3 regions of the Pseudoalteromonas sp. SG43-4 genome follow, and region 1 is predicted to be linked to each of the others. Evidence: predicted binding sites of a transcription regulator. Region 1 holds the regulator's gene; each other region holds the start of a gene.
What was found. Region 1 encodes sigma-54, which starts transcription at its own class of promoters, with help from an activator protein. Its sites were predicted from a motif close to GTTGGCACGNNNNTNGNNT; they were not measured.
Positions count from the first base shown of each region.

Region 2: a site for sigma-54 is predicted at 3,867-3,885, ahead of H5160_RS09310 (DUF2726 domain-containing protein). Genes of this name have one in related genera too.
Region 3: a site for sigma-54 is predicted at 3,493-3,511, ahead of H5160_RS15355 (TorF family putative porin). Genes of this name have one in related genera too.

Region 1 is NZ_JACJFB010000002.1:284,831-289,975, reverse strand. Features, by position in the region: gene H5160_RS03330 (KpsF/GutQ family sugar-phosphate isomerase) at 1-855, shown strand, start outside; gene kdsC (3-deoxy-manno-octulosonate-8-phosphatase KdsC) at 856-1,407, shown strand; gene lptC (LPS export ABC transporter periplasmic protein LptC) at 1,404-1,958, shown strand; gene lptA (lipopolysaccharide transport periplasmic protein LptA) at 1,948-2,493, shown strand; gene lptB (LPS export ABC transporter ATP-binding protein) at 2,490-3,215, shown strand; gene H5160_RS03305 (RNA polymerase factor sigma-54) at 3,285-4,784, shown strand; gene hpf (ribosome hibernation promoting factor) at 4,811-5,098, shown strand; gene ptsN (PTS IIA-like nitrogen regulatory protein PtsN) at 5,103-5,145, shown strand, end outside.
Region 2 is NZ_JACJFB010000007.1:177,008-182,152, forward strand. Features, by position in the region: gene arcA (two-component system response regulator ArcA) at 1-322, shown strand, start outside; gene arcB (aerobic respiration two-component sensor histidine kinase ArcB) at 339-2,657, opposite strand; gene folE2 (GTP cyclohydrolase FolE2) at 2,889-3,809, shown strand; gene H5160_RS09310 (DUF2726 domain-containing protein) at 3,925-4,521, shown strand; gene mtnN (5'-methylthioadenosine/S-adenosylhomocysteine nucleosidase) at 4,644-5,145, shown strand, end outside.
Region 3 is NZ_JACJFB010000016.1:86,265-91,409, reverse strand. Features, by position in the region: gene H5160_RS15375 (AsmA family protein) at 1-1,154, opposite strand, end outside; gene H5160_RS20485 (hypothetical protein) at 1,387-1,542, shown strand; gene H5160_RS20480 (hypothetical protein) at 1,554-1,805, shown strand; gene H5160_RS15365 (helix-turn-helix transcriptional regulator) at 1,814-2,014, shown strand; gene H5160_RS15360 (hypothetical protein) at 2,170-3,333, shown strand; gene H5160_RS15355 (TorF family putative porin) at 3,610-4,296, shown strand; gene H5160_RS15350 (YIP1 family protein) at 4,489-5,145, shown strand, end outside.

The sequences.
Region 1 (5,145 bases):
TACGACTGTGAAGGCCGTATTATTGTTATTGGCATGGGAAAATCAGGCCATATTGGCAATAAAATAGCGGCAACCCTTGCAAGTACTGGCAGCCCAGCGTTTTTTGTTCACCCTGGTGAAGCAAGTCATGGTGATTTAGGTATGATCACTAAAAATGACGTGGTAATGCTTATTTCTAATTCAGGGGAAACAAGCGAAGTTTTAAATATCATTCCGGTTTTAAAACGACTTGGTGCCAAAATGATAGCGATGACTGGCAATACACAATCAACTATGGCAACCCTTGCTAATGTACATGTGTGCATTAAAGTAGAAAAAGAAGCTTGTTCATTGGGTCTAGCCCCTACATCAAGTACCACTGCAACGCTTGCGATGGGCGATGCCATGGCAGTTGCATTATTAGAAGCTCGCGGCTTTACAGCTGATGACTTCGCGCTATCTCACCCAGGTGGTAGTTTAGGCAAGCGCTTATTACTTACTTTAAAAGATGTTATGCACAGCGGCGCAAATACACCTATTATTGATGTCTCACAAACAGTTAAAGATGCTCTAATAGAAATGTCAGCTAAAGGATTAGGTATGACAGCCATTGTTGATGAAAATCAGCAACTCGTAGGGTTATTTACCGATGGTGACTTACGTCGCATTTTAGAACAAAGAATTGATATTCATACAACACAAATAGATGTTGTTATGACTAAGTCATGCACTACAGCTACGCAAGATATTTTAGCCGCTGAAGCGCTCAATATTATGGAACGTAAACGTATAAATGGCCTAATCGTCGTCAATGAGAAAAACCAACCTATTGGCGCATTAAATATGCAAGACCTATTAAAAGCAGGAGTGTTATAAATGCAATTTGAAGAACTCTATCAACCGCTGAGCGATGATGCAAAAGCACGCGCTAAAAAAGTAAAACTACTTATATGCGATATTGATGGTGTATTTTCTGATGGCCGTATTTACCTTGGCAATCAAGGTGAAGAGCTAAAAGCATTTAATACAAAAGATGGTTTTGGCATTAAAGCACTTATAAACAGTGGCTTTGAAGTAGCTGTTATTACTGGTCGTCATTCACAGATAGTACAACAACGTATGAGCAGCTTAACCGTACAGCATATTTATCAAGGCCAAGAAAATAAGCTCATTGCCTATCAAGAATTAAAAGATAAACTCAACCTTAGCGATGAACAAATTGCTTATATTGGTGATGACGGTCCTGACATGCCTGTTATGGAGTTAGTAGGCTTTGCCGTTGCAGTAAATGATGCCCACCCTCTTATTAAGCGTTTGTCACATTATGTAACGCAAATGCCTGGTGGTTTTGGCGCTGTGAGAGAACTCACCGATTTGCTCATGCTTGAAAATGGTAAAGCATTGACTACACAAGGCACTAGTTCATGAATGCAGCGCGCATAATACTAAGCGTTTTATTCATTAGCTGTATGGTTTGGCTTTGGTACCCTTATTTTACACAAACAAATATTGTGCCTCAGGCTGAGCCTGAAGTTGTTGCTAAGCCTGATTACATAGCTATTGAGCTCAAACAGACAGCCTATGATGAGCAAGGTAAAATTAGCCACAAAGTCACTGCGGCTAAAATGGAGCTATACCAGCAATTAGGTTTCACGTTTTTTGAAAAACCCATTTTTACTTTATATAACGAGCAACAAACGTGGCAAATAAATGCAGACGAAGCAACATTATATGAAGATAAACAATTAATTTTAGAAGGTAATGTGGTTGCCAAAAATTTAACCGATAACGCCATGATAGACAAAATCAATGCTGATAATATTCAGGTTGATATAAAGTTATTAACAATGCGTTCGGAGCAACCCGTCATTATCACTGGACCCAATTTAAAAATCACCGGTAAAGGCCTAGAAGCCGACTTGAAAACCGAAGTGATAAAACTAATTAACCATACGCGAACCATATATTATGACCAATAAAATATTAAAATCACTTATAATTCCTACACTTATACTAGCGTTTAATAGTAGTGCTGCAGAGCAAAACACGCAACCTGCTGCCAATCAAATTTCAATAAGTGCCGACAAGCAAGAAGGTCAATTGAAAGCTAATGTGGGTATTTTTGAGAAAAACGTTGAGATTATTCACGGTAATCGCCGCATTACAGCCGATCGCCTCGAAGTACACAAACGTGATGAACTTGGTGATAATAAACAATTATTAATTGCCACAGGTAGCCCTGCGCACTTTGAAGAAAAGCAATCAGACGGCACGACTATGAGCGCCAGTGCTGACGAAGTACGTTATGATGTATCTAAGCGTTTTTTAACGCTTGTTGGTAATGCACAAGTATCGCAAGCCGGACAAAAAATAAATGCTAAAAGCATTACCTACGACATAGAGCAGCAACTCATCAGTGCCGAAAAAGATGAAAACTCAACTGACCGCGTTCACACAATTTTAGTACCGATCGAAACTAAAAAAAGTAAAAAAGGCGATAAAGGTCAACCATGAGCACATTAAAAGCAGAACTATTAGCAAAAAGCTATAAAGGTCGTGAAGTTGTAAAAAACGTCGGCCTTGAAGTACAAGCTGGCAGTATAGTTGGCTTACTTGGCCCTAACGGTGCTGGTAAAACAACGACTTTTTATATGATTGTAGGGCTTGTTCCTAGCGACAAAGGTAAAATATCTATTGATGATAACGATATTACTCTTTTACCTATGCATAGTCGTGCTAGATTAGGCATAGGCTACTTACCACAAGAGTCATCGATTTTTAGAAAGCTGACTGTTTATCAAAACTTAATGGCCATTTTAGAAACGCGCAAGGAACTAAATAAACAAGCCAGAGAAGACACGCTCAATAACTTATTAGATGAATTTAGCATACAACACATTCGTGATAGCCAAGGTATGGCATTATCGGGGGGAGAACGTCGTCGTGTAGAAATAGCACGAGCGCTGGCAGCAGATCCTAAATTTATATTACTGGATGAACCGTTTGCCGGTGTTGACCCTATTTCGGTATTAGATATAAAGAAAATAATAGAACATCTTAAAAATCGTGGGATTGGTGTATTAATTACCGACCATAACGTAAGAGAGACCCTTGATGTTTGTGAAAAAGCCTACATTGTTTCTCATGGGGAGCTGATTGCATCAGGTACTCCAGAACACGTATTAAATGATAAAACAGTACGCGATGTTTACTTAGGCGAGCAATTTAGGCTGTAACATTTACGCCATGTCTTTAAGCATCTGCTAGTATTAATTATAACAACATAAAAGGATTGTTAGAGATACATGAGGCAATCACTACAGCTGCGCATGGGCCAGCAACTTACAATGACTCCACAGTTGCAACAAGCTATTCGTTTGTTGCAACTCAGTACATTGGATCTCCAGCAAGAAATACAAGAAGCTCTCGACAGTAATCCACTATTAGAGGTTGAAGAGGCAGACTATTCCGAAGACGCTGCTGGTAAAAACGAGCAAAAAGCTGATACCGATGACATAACTGTTAGCGCATCTGCTGATGATGCTCCGAGCGAATACGAACAAGATACTGGTGAAGCACTTGCAAAAGACACGCTAAGTGACGACATGGCTATGGATGTCAGTTGGGATGAGTACATGAGTGCAGCTCCTGCAGCCTCATCAGGTCCAATGCCTGAAGACGAATCAATATACCAAGGCGCCTCTACTGAAACGCTCCATGAGTATTTAATGTGGCAATTACAACTAACGCCATTTAGCCCTACAGACGAAGCTATTGCTATTGCTATTGTAGAAGCTGTCGATGATTCAGGTATTTTAACACTAAGCTGCGAAGAGATTTTAGAAAGCTTTAATCAAGAAAACGAAGATGATAACGAAGTCGAACTTGATGAAATTGAAGCGGTATTAAAACGCATCCAACTGTTTGATCCTGTTGGTATTGCTGCACGTAGTTTACAAGAGTGTTTGTGTATTCAGCTTAATCAATTTGATAAAGAAACACCTTATATTAATGAAACGAAAATGATTTTAACCGAGCATATTGATCTATTAGCAGCTCGCGACTATCGTACATTAATGAAAAAAACTAAGCTCAAAGAAGAAGAGCTTAAAGAAGTAATGACACTAATACATACTCTCAACCCAAAACCTGCAGATACTATTGTAAGGGAAGAATCTGAGTATGTTATTCCTGATGTGTCAGTTAAAAAAATTAAAGGCCGCTGGGTTGTCGAATTAAACCCAGATAGCATGCCTAAAATTCGTGTTAATAGCCAATACGCGGCAATGTCTCGCACTGTAAAATCAAGTGGCGACAGCCAGTTTATTCGCTCACATTTACAAGAAGCTAAATGGTTTATTAAAAGCTTAGAAAGTAGAAACGACACGCTATTAAAAGTTACTAATTGTATTGTTAAGCAACAACAAGGCTTTTTTGAACATGGCCCTGAAGCCATGAAACCAATGGTTTTAAATGATGTTGCTGAAATGGTAGAAATGCACGAATCGACAATTTCTCGCGTAACTACTCAAAAGTACATGCATACACCCCGTGGTATATTTGAGCTTAAATATTTTTTCTCAAGCCATGTAAGTACTGAAAACGGTGGTGAATGTTCATCTACAGCAATACGTGCGCTTATCCGAAAATTAATCGCAGCAGAAAACTCAGCAAAACCATTGAGTGATAGCAAAATAGCGGATATATTGGCTGAGCAAGGAATTAAAGTAGCGAGACGTACAATCGCAAAATACCGCGAATCTCTTGCTATTCCACCGTCAAATCAGCGTAAAAGTCTGATTTAAGACGCTAAACTAAGAGGGTAATGCTTATGCAACTAAACTTAACTGGTCGTCACGTAGAATTAACCGATTCACTAAGAGACTATATTAATACTAAATTTGCGAAGCTTGAAAGACACTCTGATCATATTAATAATGTTCATGTCATTCTCGATGTAGAAAAATTAAATCAAAAAGCAGAAGCCACAATACACGTAAGCGGTGCTGAGCTATTTGCCTCTACAGAACATCAAGATATGTATGCCGCTATTGACTCGTTGATCGACAAGCTCGATCGCCAAGTAATCAAACACAAAGAGAAGCTTGCTCGACACTAATATGATGAAATTAAGTTCACTTATATGCCAGGACTGCAGCAAAGCTG
Region 2 (5,145 bases), on a different contig from region 1:
AACAAATGGTGTTATTACGTTTAATGGTTGGGAACTTGATGAAAACAGCCGTTGTCTTACTTCTCCAAATGGCGACGCTAAACGTTTACCTAAAGGTGAGTACAGAGCACTTCGTTTAATGCTTGATTCTCCAGGTCGCATTTTTAGCCGTGAGCAATTAATTAAGCATATGACAGGCCGTGAGCTTCGCGCAAATGACCGTACTGTTGACGTTACTATTCGTCGCATTCGTAAGCATTTTGAAAGTGATAACTCAACGTCTGAGTTAATCAGCACCATCCATGGTGAAGGTTACCGTTTCATTGGTAAAATTGACGCTTAATTAGAGCTAATTAGTTTCACTCTAATTGCTGTAAAAATAAATGAAGGGCTTTCTGTCCTTCATTTATTTTATCTGCCAGAATATCTAACCACTGCTTTAACACCTCATCAGATTCATCAATAGCACCATGTTCCATTATTTTGGCATGAAGCTGCACATCATTAAGACCTACTGAGCCAGCCGCCCCTTTGAGTTTATGCGCTACTGATTCATATTCTTCTCTATCACCAGTATTTAATGAAGTAAGTAACTCTTGCTGATATTGTGGACTTAGTTTTTCGAATAGCTGACTACTGCGTCTAAACACAACTAAGCCCATTGAATTGACAAAGTCTTCTATTGTTTCTATATCTAATAAGTGTGCATCAATGCCTTTAAGGGCTTCTTCACTTACTTTTAACAGTGGCTCTGTGCATTCACTTTGCTTAATTCCAAATAAATCAGCCAGCATTTTATCAAGCTTCACTGTGTTAATTGGTTTAGCAAGCGCCCCTTGTATTGATATACCTTCAAGCTCTTCTTCAGCACTACGAACATTGGCCGTAAGTGCCACAATAGGTAGTTTATCAAAATGACTATCTGAGCGTATTTGCTTGGCAACTACGTCACCATTTATATCTGGCAATTGCATATCAAGTAATACTAAATCTAAGTCATCTTCGGTTTCGACAAACGAGAGTGCATCTTCACCGGTTTCAGCCCACAACACCTCATGCCCGCGTTGCTCTAATAAGTTTGTAGCAATTTCGGCGTTAAGAGGTACATCTTCTACTAGTAAAATATACAAACCACGACCAACATAACTTTGCTCTGTTGGTGCTACACATAGACTAAGCGGTATTTGAACTGTAAAGCAACTTCCTTCGCCCTCAGTACTATTTACTGTAATTATCCCTTTCATCGCACTTACAAGTGCCTTAGTTACAGCCAAACCAATACCGGAACCTATTGCGTTAGTCCCTTTTAAATCTGGCGCTTTGTAATACATATCAAATATATGAGCAAGCTGCTCTGGCGGAATACCTTGGCCGGTATCCGATACTTTCATAACTAACCATGGGCCTTCAACTCTGTTTTCTCGGCTACATTCAAGTGTTACCTTTCCTTGCTGTGTAAACTTAACGGCATTATTAATTAAGTTCCAAACAACTTGGCGTAAGCGAGTTGGGTCGAGCTGTGCGTAAATATCCAGCACCCCATTGCGCTTAATATCAAACTCTAGCTCTTTTTGCTCCGCGATTAAGCCCGCAAAGTTAACAACGTCATTTATAAAGTCTGATACATTAATAGAGTTGGTCACTATATCGAGCTGATCTCTATCTATTTTGTCTAAATCAATAATATCGTTAAAAATATTGCCGAGCGTTTCAGCACTCGAAAATATAGTATTACCCCAACTACGCTGCTGTTTGTTTAAGTCAGTATCAAGCAGCATTCGTGTTAAACCAACAATACCATTGAGCGGTGTACGTAGTTCATGGCTTAATGTGGCAATAAACTTACCTTTGTCTTTATAGGCCGTTTCGAGCGCTTGAGCGGCCTCCTTACGACTTGTGATATCACGACCAAAGCCCAGTAGACCAATGTAATCACCTTCATCATTTATAAAAGGTAATTTACGCAGCTCAAACCAACGCGTTTCGCCATTTACCTCATAACCCACATCAATGGTTAGTGCTTTATGGCTTTGCTCTACTTCTTTATCGGTTTTCAAAACTTCAGATAAAAAGTGGCTAGGAAATATCTGCTCAACCGTTTTGCCAATTAGTTCGCTACTTGATTTGCCCATTACTTCTTCAAACATTTTATTACAACCAGCAAACACGCCATTGTTATCGCGGTAATAAAATAAATCAGGAGATGAATCAACTATTGAGCGCTGCAGCATGCTTTGTTGAGCAAGTTCTTGTTGTGTTTTTTTACGCTCAGCAATTTCTCGTCGTAGTTCTTCGATAGCGCGATGCTTGGCATGAAATGCCATTTTACGCTCATCAATTTCGATGTTTAGACGGTTAATGTTATCTTTTAGGGTTTGATTTAAAAGCTTTTCTTGTTTGGTGGCGCTATCTAAATAAGCATATGAGGCATCTAGTTGTCGAATTGAATTAAGCAACACACTTATAATTAAAGGAGAAACTACAGCCGTAAAAAATACCACGGCTAAAATATCAACCAGGTGTAATTCGCCTATCGCCACATAATAAAACATGCTCGATAAAATAAGAGATACAGTTAAAAATAAAGTGTAACAAATAGCAGCGGTTTTAAATTCACCAAATCGCGTTATTGAGCTGGAAAGTACCCGAGCCCAAGGGCTCAAAGAATAATCGGTCATACGTAATTTTATCTCTTAGCTGTGTACTTAATATAAAGAAGGCAATGCGTATGTATAAACATACCATTTTCCCAGATTTTAGCATTTTTCTCCTACCACTACTCACGTTGTGCGATAAAAACAGAATTTTTCATGTTTGATTTAGCTCATCTATTAAACTCATCATTTCAGCAATAAATTATTTAGTGTAAAATGCCCCGCTTTATTATCCCCAAAATACGAGTAGCGCACATGCAAACCAATATGCCAGATATAGCAGACACTGCACCCGCTTTACAAACAGGTAAATTAGACTGGGTTGGCATGGGCGAAATAGAACTGCCATTTATTTTTGAATCCCGAGACTTATCTCCAGTTACAGTAAACGCCAAAGCTCGTGCATTTGTAAATTTACATAAAGAAGATGCCAAAGGCATTCATATGTCACGTCTATTTTTGGCACTTGATCTGCTTTCAACCGAGCAGCAAGTCAATCCGCAAACAATAGCGCAGGCACTCGATACCTTTATAACTAGCCACGAAGGGCTGAGCAATAAAGCACAAATTGAATTTAAATTTGAATTACCGCTACGCCGTAAGTCACTATTAAGTGGCAAAGCGGGCTGGAAAAGCTACCCAGTTGTACTTACCAGTACAATTGAAAATAACGTTATTAGCTACGAGCTAACCGTAGATGTTACTTATTCTTCAACGTGCCCATGCTCTGCTGCACTTGCGCGCCAGCTTATACAAAACGCGTTTAACGAAAAGTTTAACCAAGAAACGTTGAGCCAAAAAGATGTGCACGAATGGCTAGGCACTACACAAGGTATTGTAGCGACTCCCCACTCGCAGCGCTCTATTGCCAACGTAAAAGTAAAGCTTGATAGCAACATTCAAGAATTTGACGTAGTTACGCTAATTAACACTCTTGAAGCTGAGCTTAAAACACCAGTACAAGCAGCAGTAAAACGTGAAGATGAGCAAGAATTTGCCCGTTTGAATGGTCAAAACCTTATGTTTTGTGAAGATGCAGCGCGTAAAATTAAAGCATTGCTAGAGGCAAACCATTACAGTGATTATTGGCTGCAAATAAACCACTATGAGTCACTGCATGCACACGATGCTGTAGCTATTGCAGTAAAAGGTATTAAAGGAGGCTACAAAGCTTAATCGCTGTGTAGCTATTGCTTGTAAACCAGCCGGTAATTATTTTATAACCCATACTTTTTAGGCACGTAAATTGCTTTGTTTGAGCAGTGTCAATTTGTTGTTATGGAGTTACCGTATGGAATTCGCTTTATTATTAATCCTAGTATTAGTTGTCGGGGCCTCTGTTGTTGCGTCAAAATTTAATGACGATGGCGGAAACCCGTATCCTTTTACTCGCAAGCAAACTGTTTTTACGCAGGTTGAAGGCGCTTTTTTAAATCTTCTAGAGCGTGCTGTTGGCGATCAATATAAAATTGTTAGTCGCGTTAAGTTAATCGACGTTATTGACTGTAAGCAAGGCCTTTCAGTAAAGTCTAAACGTGCTGCTTTAGCTAAAGCTAAAAATAAGCAACTCGACTTTGTTTTAATCGATAAAGAAAAACTAACAATCATTGCTGCTGTTGACCTAGTTAACAATGCCAACAAAGATGGCCACAAAGCTCAACGCGACTGGTTTGTAAACGGTGCACTAGAGTCTGCGGGCATTCCACATATTCGTATGAAAGTTAAATCGGGCTACCGCCCTTCTGAAGTACGCGATGCAATTATGTTTAAACTTGGTAAGCCTGCAGCAACACAAACTCAGCGCCCTGTTCGTAATCGCTCACATAAGCCAGCGGTACTTTCACCTTCTCAAGCTAAAGCGCAAACCACCGCGTTAGCTGAAATTTAAAAAACGAATTAAATACTCTCCTAAAAAGTATTTAAAGCGAGCTCATAAACAAGCTCGCTTTTTTGTTTTTTATTGCTAACTTCACGTATAATCAAGTGATTCAAACTCAGGAATTAAACTTTATGAATGTTGGTATTATTGGCGCAATGGAGCCAGAAGTTAAAATTTTACGTGAAGCTATGCAAAACCCACAAATTTTAACTAAAGCAGGTTTCACTTTTTATACTGGCGAGTTGGCTGGTAACACGGTGACACTTGTTCAATCTGGTATTGGTAAAGTCGCATCAACTATTGCAACTACCTTACTGATCGATAACTTCAAACCTGATTGCATAATTAACACAGGCTCAGCCGGTGGATTCGATCCTTCTCTTAGTGTTGGCGATGTAGTAATTTCGTCAGAAGTACGTCACCACGATGTAGACGTAACTGCTTTTGGCTACGAAATTGGCCAAGTACCACAAATGCCGGCAGGCTTTGCAGCACACCCTAAATTAGTTGAAGCAGCACAGCAAACTATCGAACAAATCAGTGATGTTAAAACACTCGTTGGCTTAATTTGTACTGGTGACACATTTATGTGTGACCCTATACGCATTGATAAAGCACGTAGTGATTTTCCTA
Region 3 (5,145 bases), on a different contig from region 1:
CCACTTGAACGAATCACTACATTTGCATCTAGTGAATTTAATGCACTTAAATCAATTTTAGTGTCATCCCATACTATTGGCTCTGCAGGTTTATCTTCTTGCTCTTCTGGCTCTTCTTGTTTGGCCACTGCTTCAGGTAGATACGGGTTTAAGTCAAGCATACCTAAATCAATATCAGCATTTACTGCTAAACGCTTACCTAGGTTAAGCTCGCTCTTACCTTTTATTTCTAATGCGTCTAACGTCGCAACTAAATCTTCTAGATTAAATTTCTCACCTAGTAGGTGCATTTTACCGTTTACACTAAATCCGTTAAATGCATTGTCTTTAGCGTCTAGCTCTACACCTTGCCATTTCGCAATACTTTTAACAGACTCACCGCTTAGTACTAACTGACCTTTAATATCTTGGCCTTGCTTAGCTATGCTCCCTTCGAACGTTAAATCAACTAAACGAGAATCTAAGGTTTGTTTAACATTAAAAGTAGCACCTTCAATTGCTTTAGCAGGAGTATCTAATTTTATATCAAGATCAAAACGCTCTTGCATATAAGTAATACCCCCTTTTACTTCTAATGTTTTACGAAGTGAAGGAAGTAAAATAGCGAGTTCTAAATCGCTAATTTGTTGTTTGGCACCTGTTTGACCATCTAGATAAGTAAATGTGCCGCCATAAATAGCAACCTCACCTAACTCAATATCAAAGTTATCTGGAAGCTTTATCGCTTCACCTGATTGGCTCTGCTCTTTTGGTTGCTCTGCAACTGCATCAAACAACTGCCAATTGGCTTTACCATTTTTGTCGGTTTCTAATAGAATATTTGGTTCGTTTATAACAAACTTATCTAATTTAAACTCACCACCAAATAATGAAAACCAAGGTATGTGTACAGCAAGCTGTTTCATACTCGCCATATCGGCGCGCGAACCTGATTCCATATTTGCAAAATGCACGTCGTTAAGTTCTAACTTTAATGCAGGGAATACGCTAAGTGTTTTATCACCTTTAATAGTAAGAGTGCGCCCAGTTGTTTGTTCTACCTGTTCTGAAACTTTGTTAAAAATAGTATCAGTAGGGATTAGAAACGGTGCGGCAACAATTAGTGCTATACATAGTAAAAGTATTACACCTACAATTTTAAGTAAGGTTTTCATGATCGTCCTTTAAAACGTGCAAATAATGTTCTTATCATAGCGAGTGTTAGCCTTAAAATCATTGTCGTTCTGATAAAAAAGCTTTTTATTAGATATTACATTCCCATCCTGAATCGCCCCTGAAACACTTTGATACCTTTAGGTTACAAATAAATATTGACCCAATGAAACCTTAAGGTTACATTGATACCTACAGGTTACATATTGTAAAAATTTTAAAAAGAAATGAGCTATGTCTAATTACGATATTAAAAGTGAAGAAAAATTTATGGGCCAAAATGCATGGTTTTCATTATTCATGGGGGTCACTTTATTAATCATTAGTGTTTACCCAATGCTTAATCAAACATCAGCCCCACTATTGTTTTTGGAACTGCTGCTTTTTTAGGTTCATTCTTTATGTTTGTGATCAGAGGCGGGTTTACATGGAGAATGAAATACCACCTTACATATAAAGATGAGTATTTAAATACCATCGACACTATTGCCTATAAACATGTCGTGCTTGGCTTACTTTTTAGTATGGGTGGCGTGTACTTACTCTCCGATACTCTTGCTTTAGAAGTATCTCACAGCATGATGGCTACATTTTACCTTGCTGTAATGAGTTTAATATACGGCGTATCAATTCTTTGGCAAAGCAAAGATTAGGAGCAAAAGTGCAAAATAAAATTGCAAAATACCGCAAAGAAGCAGGCCTTTCTCAACAAGACTTGGCTGATCTAATTGCGGTTTCACGTAAGACTATTAGTACAGTAGAAACGGCACGATTTACCCCTTCGGTAATAATTGCTCTAAAAATAGCAAAGCATTTTAATACCTCAGTTGAAAGTCTCTTTGTACTAGATAAAAATGATTGATACATGTTAAAGCGTTGGTCTCATTCTATTAGCAAAAACACCGATTTAGCTATTTCAATTGCAACGTATGGAGGACAGCGCTGTTGTTATTAGCGTAATTGCGCTAAAATAGACCAGCAAAAAAATATATATCTAAACCGGAGATTCTACAAGGCATGAAAAAACTGCTAATTTCACCGTCAAAAATGACGCTAGGCGAACAAGAAAATCAAATCTATCAGAACATTCTGAAGCAATCTTCAGAATTAAGCCTTAACCTTATGGCCGTGAAAGTAGAAAACCACCCTGATGATTTTTTACCTTGGTGTTACGAATTGCTAAGTGCAAGCAGAGATCGTATGAACTACGACTTACTAGAGCCGCAGCAATTACCAGTACTTAAGAAGCTACACGATCAGCTTATTTCAGCTATCAGCTTTTTACAGGTTAAAACTTTACGTATTGCTCCGTGGCCTGTAGTAAGTGTATTTGTAGAACAACACAAAGACGTTATTGCTCTTGATGAACAGCTTCGCTTAGTAGACTACATTAAGAGCATTCGTGAACAATCTCTTAAAGATATGATTCCTGAAGATTTACTTGCGTTTAGCGGTAAGCACATGGCATCACTTGATCCAAGCACATATAACTTTGACGTTGAATGGTTTGCATCAACAAAAAGTGCGAAGAGCTTTCATCAAATGCTTAGCGATTTACCAGGTGCCTTTGACGATGCACTAGTAAATATTCCACTTGAAGGTGACATTACTCAATACGAATATCAACAATTTGTTGCTGCTTATTCAAAAATATTCACCGACAATAATGAAAAACCAACACTTGCGCCTGCAACACGACTACTTGCAATGCGTCGCCCTGATATATTTACTCCGATCACAAACAATCGATTAGATGCATTATGCGGTGCCCTTGGTGTTTCTAAACTAAAAAATAGTGATTTTGAGCGTTACTGGCAAGATATTGTAAAAGGTATTCAAGCTATGTCATGGTACAAAATGGCTAAACCTAGTAATGAGTTAGAAGAACAATTAGTTGCTATTAAAGCACTAATCCCATGTTTCTTTCACTATGCTGATGCTAAAACACCAGATAACTCTAACTACATCAAACTGTTAAGTAAGCCTAAACGAACTACAACTACGACAGGTAAAACTCAGCGTAGAGGTAAAGAGTCTGCAGAAATTTTAGTAGACCGCGCACTTGCTGCTGACGATATTCCTGAGCACATTCGCAGTAAGCGCGATTCAATTGTGAGTGAAGTTCAAAAAGGTCGTAGTGTAAACGAAACAATTAGCCTTATGCGCACTATATTTGGCTAAAAACTTCTAATTTAGCCGTACTTTTATGGTGCGGCTAGGTTAATTTATGCACCAGCAGTGTGCGCAACATCTTCCTACATACCATCTCTCATCTCAATCTATAAAATACAAGCCCATGTTTTTAATGTATAAAAATAATTTTTAATAAAAAATAATGAAGCTGGCACATACAGTGCAATTATCCCGTTAGTTAAACAATAAAAAGCCGTCAGCCTAAAGGTTCCGAATACATAATAAAAACCTTGGCGAGCAAAAATCATATAACGGGAAATGGACATGCTAAAACTAAAAAAAACCATCGCCATAAGTGCTATAGCATTAATGGGCGCAACATCTTTAACATCAACAGCCGTACATGCTGAAGTAACAGCAAACGCAGCGGCAACATCAAACTACTTATGGCGTGGTCAAGAGCAAACTGGGGGCGATGCAGCTATTTCAGGCGGTATTGATTACGCCAATGAATCGGGCTTTTATGCAGGTACTTGGGCTTCAAATGCATCGTGGGCAGATGAAATGACCTATGAGCTTGATTTATATGCAGGCTTTGGTGGCGACATTAACGAAAGCGTTAGCTACGATGTTGGCTATATTTATTACGCTTACCCAGATGCCGCTTCTGAAGCTGACGCAGATTTCTCTGAAATTTACGGTAGCATCAGTGTTGAAGGCTTTACATTTGGTGCTTCAGTACTTGCAACATCAGCTGCAAGTGGTGATGGTACAGACTTTGGTGATTCACTTTACCTGACAGCTGACTACGGTTTTGCTGTTGGCAGTAACGGCACTGAAATGGCACTTCACTTAGGCCACTACTCAGGTGACTTTATTGGCGATGATAATATCTTAGATTACGGTGTATCAATTTCGAAAGATGGGTTCACTTTTGGTTTATCTGATACAGATATGGATGACTCAGATATTAAAGCTTACGTTGCTTATTCTGTAGACTTTAATTTATAAGAAAGAATGTGTTACTTGCTGCGACACGAAGGGCCTTTTGGCCCTTTTCTTGTTTTTGAACAAGACCCCTTACATCTGTTAACAAACCGTTACAATTGAATGAAAACAATACATACATTTTCCTTTATTCTATTACCTAGTCACTGGGCATTTATAACTGCCTAGCCATAAAATAGGTATAAAGGAATAATAATGAAATCACCTAACGCGTTTAGCGCCCTACTCGATATTTATATAAGTCCTAGTAAAGCTTTCAATGGTGTTGAACACGCCAAAGGTTGGTCATGGCTTGCTTTTATAGTCATGTCTTTAGTTTCAATGGCGAGTATTTATATTTTTTATTCCACTGTTGATATGCAGTTTTTGATTAATGAGCAAGTAGCAGCATCAACTATTGATGCGACGATTGGCGAGCAAAAAATGATTCGCCAAAGTATAGAGCAAAATGCAGAAGGCCAAATATGGTTTGGTTTGTTTGGCGGCGTAATTGCGCTGGCTATCATGAATGCATTAATGGCACTTTATTATATGCTTGTGGCTAAACAAGATCCTGAATCAGAACATAGCTACGGAGCTTGGTATGGATTCGCTACCTGGACAATGATGCCAGTTGTTATTTCAAGCCTAGGAACAATTGCTCTTGTACTAAGTGCAAGTACAGATCAAATATCTCAACAAGCCGTATATAGCTACGCATCTATTAACCAATTAATAATAGGACTTGAAATTGGCCATCCTTTTTATAGCTTATTAGAATCAATAAACTTATTTAGCTTTTGGAGCATTGCGCTGGGAATGATCGGCTTAAAATGCTGGACTAATTTTTCAACTAACAAAGCACTCCTATTC